Linked DNA regions of Ferrimicrobium sp.. The protein of the gene in region 1 interacts with the protein of each later gene in a pairwise test. Links are inferred from orthologs where the notes say so. Each region holds a gene or a part of one and is shown on either strand. Other genes may lie near its edges.

Region 1 (3,000 bases):
GGAGACTGGCCTGCATCGCTTGGGCAGCGAGGCGGGGGAGGTCCTCATTATGGCCAAGGCGGCTCAGGCGGCCGGCATCGGGGTGACGGGGATCTACTCGCACTTGGCCAGGGCAGATGAAGGAGAGCCGGGTGAGGAGAGCGTGCTCGCACAGGTTATGCGTCTGCAAGAGGTCTATCAGGGCGTGGTCGGCCTACTGGAGGTACCGCCCCTGCTGCATCTTGCCAATACGGCGGGCCTGGTCAACTACCCACAGACCGGTTTTGACCTGATCCGTCTTGGGATCGGTATGTATGGTTATGGTGTCAGCGAAGTCGCTGTGCGACCAGTGCTGCGGCTCGTGAGTCGGGTAACGAGGCTCCATCAACTCGAGCAGGCCAGTGGAGTCTCGTACGGACATCGACGCTGGCACCCCGCGGGGACGTCGATCGCAACGATTCCCATCGGCTACGCCGATGGGTTCCGCCGCGGACTCTTCGATGCTGGGGGTCAGGTGTTGATCCGAGGAACGCGTCACCCCCTGGCCGGCGTGGTGGCGATGGATCATCTCATGGTCGCTGTGACCGATCCCGCCGTTGAGGTCGGTGATGAGGTAGTGCTCATCGGCGCACAGGGTTCGGAGTTTATCGGAGCTGATGAACTCGCGACTCGTCTCTCCACCATCAGTTATGAGATTCTGACTGGCATCAGTGATCGTGTTCCCAGGAGATATCGTGGCTGACTCCATTGCACTTCTGTGTGCGCAGGCGCTCGTCTGTCAGTCGTGTGGGTTGGCCACGACCCGCACGCAGGTCGTGGTCGGTGAGGGTGAGGTCCCAAGTGACCTGATGATCATCGGAGAAGGTCCTGGGGCACGGGAAGATGAACTGGGTCGCCCTTTCGTAGGAAGATCAGGGAAGCTCCTGGATCGGTTGATCCAGGAGGAGCTTGGGCGTACCCGAGACCAGGTCTACATCACCAATGTCGTGAAGTGCCGACCTCCAAACAACCGCGATCCGCGACCTGACGAGATGCATGCCTGTGCACCATGGCTTGAGCGCCAGATCGTGTTAGTCGATCCGCGGGTCATACTCCTGCTTGGCAAGACGGCCGTCTCTCGTGTCCTCGGTGTGACGGGGTCGTTGACCGCGTTACGGGGTCGTAGACATGATCGCAATGGCATTCTCGTTATCCCAACCTATCACCCCGCCTACGTCTTGCGAGGCGGGGCCACGCGCCTGACGGAGATGCGAGTGGATTTTGCACGAGCTCGCTTAACGCTTTCTGGTGGGCCGCATGCGACGTGAGTTGGCAACGCCCGAGGAGATGGTTGCGATCGGTCGCCGGTTTGGAACGACGCTGGTCGCTGGTGACCTCATCCTGTTGACGGGGGAGTTGGGTGCGGGTAAGACCACCTTTACCCAGGGGGTGGCCAATGGCCTCGGTATCGAGCGGCCAGTGACCTCTCCGACCTTTGTGACCGTGAAGTCCTACGCCCTCGCGAGAGGAGGCGAGCTCTACCATGTTGATCTCTACCGCGTGCAGGACCCCGACTACCTCCAGGACCAAGGTATCCTGGAGGAGTTGGATCGAGGCGCGATCGTGATTGTCGAGTGGGCAGAACATGGGCGTGCACTCGAAGAGTATGAGCGCCTGGCGATTACCATCATGGTTGCAGACTATGGACGCGTGATGGAGTTCGAAGGAACCCCCGATTGGCAGGAGCGACTGCAATGGCTACGTTGAGTACCCCGTTGACCGTCCTGGTCGACTGCACGACTCGTCCCGGACGGATTGTCGCGCGGCGCGACGGGGTCGATCGTGAGCGATCTATCGGTGATCGTCCACTCGGCACGCTCGCGAGTACCGTCGAAGAGCTCACCGATGGCGACGTGATCGAGCTACTGGCGCTGGTAACTGGGCCAGGACCACTGCTACCGTTGCGCAGCGCGGCGGCCTTTGTGCGCCTTCTGGCCTGGTCGCTGGGGGTTCCCGTGGTGAGTTTCCGATCGCTCGATCCGTTGGCTGAGGACCTTGCGAGCGTTCTTGGTGCGGGCCAGCGTGGCCTCATCCTTGAACCGCTTGGTCGCAATAAGCTACTTCAGGTCGAGGTCCGTGCGGGCCAGGCCCAGGCGATCGATCGTGTGCGTGTGCTTGCTCCGGCTGATCTGTCGATCGAACCTCAAGATCTGGTAGCGGGTCAGTTGCGTGAGGAGGGGCGTCGATGGGGTGCGGAGCTTTTTGAGGCCAAGCATAACTTGGTTGACTACGCGGTGACACGCTTCCGGTGCGGGGCGGTGAGCGATCTTGGAGATCTACGTGCCTGGTACGTGAAGGATTCTGGTGTTCGACGGGGTTTTGACGTGCGCTTAGCTGATGGGTCAATCGGTAGGGTCGGTCGCCAATCATGACCGTGCGTATCATGGCGATGCAAGAACAACACCTCGATGAAGTGGTGCGAATCGAGCAGGAAATCTCCGGTATTCCGTGGAGTCGGCGACTCTTTGAGGAGGAGATTACTCGACGCAAAGACCGACGGTATCGCGTTGCGGTGACGGAGGAGGGTGATCAGCTGCTGGGTTATTTGGGCATGCTCTACATCATCGACGAGGCACACATAGCCACCGTCGGGGTTGATCCTCATCACTGGGGACACAAGGTGGCGACCCGCCTGGTCCTCGATGCGCTTGACGCCGCCCGTGTGGAGGGAATCAAGGACTGCACGCTAGAGGTGCGCGCCCATAACGACCGCGCCAAACGCCTCTACCAGCGCTTTGGTTTTGCTCCGGTGGCGATCCGACGTGCGTACTACCATGACAACGGCGAGGATGCGATCATCATGTGGCTCTATGACCTCGATGCGCCTGGTGAGTTGGCCCGGCGTCAGGGGATTGCTGAAACGCTCACCCAGGATGGACGAACCCATGCTTGAGCACTCCAGCAACACCGCTTTCACCGAACCCTCCAGCATGCAGTTACGGCTTGTCGACGCCGGTGTGATCTTGGGCATCGAGACCTCAT
Region 2 (2,795 bases), on another replicon or contig:
CTCCCGGAATCTACCCCGGAACTGATCTATACCTTTGGCGGCGCGACACGCACAGGCTCCGTCGCCAATGCCTTTCGAGCATTAGGTGATGACTTCGAGTATGTCCTCGTGCACGACGCCGCCCGCCCGTTTGCCTCGCCTGCATTGTTTGAACGGGTGGTGGCAGCGCTCGCCCGGGGTTGCGCAGCGGTGGTGCCTGCCATCAGCTCCGTCGATACGCTCAAGGTAGTTGAAGAAGGGATGGTTCGCCAGACGCTTGACCGTAGCAGTATCGTCCGAGTGCAGACGCCACAGGGTTTTGCTCGAAAGGTGTTGGCCAAGGTCGTTGAGGCAGAGCAGGATGCGACTGACGAGGCGGCCATCGCCGAGCAGCTGGGTTACCCAGTGACGATCGTTGCGGGTGAGGAACTCGCCGCCAAGATCACCCTACGCAGTGATCTGGATCGATGGCGCATTCCACGGGTTGGGCTTGGTTTTGACATTCACCCCTTCGATCCAGACGGAGGTGGTGATCTGGTCCTTGCGGGCGAGCACTTTGGACCACCGGGGCTTGTCGGTCACTCGGATGGAGATTGTCTCGCCCACGCTGTTGCCGATGCGATCCTCGGCGCCGCTGGTATCGGCGGTATCGGAGATCTGTTCCCCGATACTGACCCTGCGTTGCGTGGTGCGAACTCCATGGTTCTTCTCGGTGAATGCCTCGGCGCCATTGCCGCAAAAGGGTATCAAATTCACTCCATCGATGCCACGATCATCGCAGAGCACCCACGCCTCGGTCCGTCGCTTGGCACCCTAGGGCACGCGCTTGGCACGCTCCTGGCTGCCCCGGTGTTGGTCAAAGCAAAGCGTGCTGAGGGTCTTGGCGCTCTTGGCGCTGGCCTCGGTGTCGCAACCTTTGTCGTGGCCACCGTTCTATGAGTGAGTGTTGATGAGTGAACGTAACGTCGGGGGGACCCAGGTGGAGGGTCGCCGGGCTGTCCTTGAGCTTCTGCGGGCTCGGCGCCGGGTGGTGCAGGAGGTGTGGTGCCAGCGTAGGGCCGTCGACGAGGAGATTGTCCAGGTGGCGACCTCGGTCGGCGTACGGGTGCGTGAGGTTGGCGAGAGTACTTTCAGAGAGCGGGCCTCCTCCTTCCAGCCACAGGGAGTCCTCGCGATTGCGGAGCCTTTGCGATCACGGGCCCTTGACGAGCTTGTGGGAGCGGATGCCCTGTTGCTTGCACTTGATCGCATACAAGACCCCCAGAATCTCGGTGCCATGTTACGCAGTGCGGCCGGAGCTGGCGTGAGTGGGGTCATTCTGCCCGAGCGCCGTGGGGCGCTCGTCACGCCAGCGGTGACCAAGGTTGCCTCTGGTGCGGTGGAGTACCTCGATTTTGCGGTGGTTGCCGGTATCCCAAACGCCTTGGCATTCCTCCAGAAACATGGGGTGTGGACCGTTGGTCTCGCCGCCGAGGCCGATACCGTCCTTGCCAAATCCAACCTCCTCACGGAACCGCTTGCGCTCGTCGTCGGTGCCGAAGGCGACGGACTTGCGCGGCTGACGCGACAGCGCTGTGATCTCTTGGTCAAGATCCCGATGGCACCATCAATAGCGTCGCTCAATGCCAGCGCCGCAACCGCGGTCGCCCTCTTTACGATCGCTGGAGCTCGTCGTGGCGGATGAGCTTGCGGTCCTCCTCCATGGGAGTCGTGAGGAGCTGCGAGCACTGCTCGATGTGTTGCCCGCCGAACTCTTGGCGCAGGGGCATCGAGCCTACCAACGACGATTTGGTCCAGACGAGGAGGTCTTGGAGATAGCACTTGCTCATCCAGACGCTCGGGTCGGCATTGCTGCAGTGACGGCTGTTCCCAGCGATCGGCGTTCGCTCGTGCATGCAAAGCGTTGGATGGAGGATGCTTCGTGGCTCGTCACCGAGTTTGGAGCTTTTGTCGCGGGTGAATTGGAGGACCCCGAGCTGGTACCACGGTTGATCGAACTCGCTATGGACCACGAGGAACCGCTGGTGCGAGAGGCTGCGCTGGCGAGTCTCGGCGCCATTGGAGACCAACGCGCGATACCCGTGGTACTCGCTGGTCTAAGCGCCAAGAGCGTCTACCTACGCCGAAGGGCATTGGTGATCTCTGTGGCCTTTGAGTCACCCGAGATCGACCGCGCGGTTGAGGCGCTCCGCGATGATCGTGATGCGCAGATCCGCCAGCTATTTGTCGATCTTGAGCGAGATCCTTACCAGTAGATCTTGGTTGGGTTCACGGCATGAATCACTGAGAGTCCGCGGACGACGGCGAGTTCGGGTTCTGCGATGGTATGCACCGGTACGCCAAGGCGTCGTTCGAGTTCGGGTGCCAGGCCCGGAAGATGCGCACCGCCACCGAGTAGCCACAGCCCGCGATCAGCGACATCGGTCACCAATTGGTTTGGGGCCTGTGAGATGCATGAGGTGATCGCTTGGGTGATGAGCTCTAGGCCCGGGAGAATGGCGGCGAAGATCACGTCCTCAGTGATCACGCCACTCTCGCTCTCCCCGTTGGCCAAGCTCCTACCCCAAATCTTGGCCTGGACTCCGCGATGGGCGCGCTGGAAATCGATCAGCTCAATCAAGATATCGTTGGCGACGTCCTCCGAGATGACCAGGTCACAGGTGGTCTTGACCGATTCGCGAATGGCGCTGCGCAATGTGCTCACGCCGGTTGGGCTCGTAGCTCGCGCAGCGAGTTTGCCAAAAGACACGATTCCCGCTTCGACTAACGATTCGCCGAGGACCACCGTCATGGTACCGACTTCGCCGAGCACATCC

Evidence for each region.
Region 2: the proteins of tsaE (region 1) and rlmB interact in binary tests that used the Escherichia coli proteins (3 or more experiments, as listed by UniProt). The link is inferred for Ferrimicrobium sp. from one-to-one orthologs.

Annotation. Positions count from the first base shown.
Region 1 is NZ_DAHXOI010000008.1:80,522-83,521, forward strand. It holds tsaE (tRNA (adenosine(37)-N6)-threonylcarbamoyltransferase complex ATPase subunit type 1 TsaE), read left to right. Parts: upstream 1-1,275; coding sequence 1,276-1,725; downstream 1,726-3,000. Other genes in the region: alr (alanine racemase), read left to right, coding at 1-721; M7Q83_RS07390 (uracil-DNA glycosylase), read left to right, coding at 714-1,286; M7Q83_RS07400 (hypothetical protein), read left to right, coding at 1,713-2,390; rimI (ribosomal protein S18-alanine N-acetyltransferase), read left to right, coding at 2,387-2,911; tsaD (tRNA (adenosine(37)-N6)-threonylcarbamoyltransferase complex transferase subunit TsaD), read left to right, coding at 2,892-3,000. UniProt on the Escherichia coli protein: Required for the formation of a threonylcarbamoyl group on adenosine at position 37 (t(6)A37) in tRNAs that read codons beginning with adenine.
Region 2 is NZ_DAHXOI010000006.1:80,519-83,313, forward strand. It holds rlmB (23S rRNA (guanosine(2251)-2'-O)-methyltransferase RlmB), read left to right. Parts: upstream 1-928; coding sequence 929-1,663; downstream 1,664-2,795. Other genes in the region: ispF (2-C-methyl-D-erythritol 2,4-cyclodiphosphate synthase), read left to right, coding at 1-918; M7Q83_RS05850 (HEAT repeat domain-containing protein), read left to right, coding at 1,653-2,234; M7Q83_RS05855 (rod shape-determining protein), read right to left, coding at 2,225-2,795. UniProt on the Escherichia coli protein: Specifically methylates the ribose of guanosine 2251 in 23S rRNA.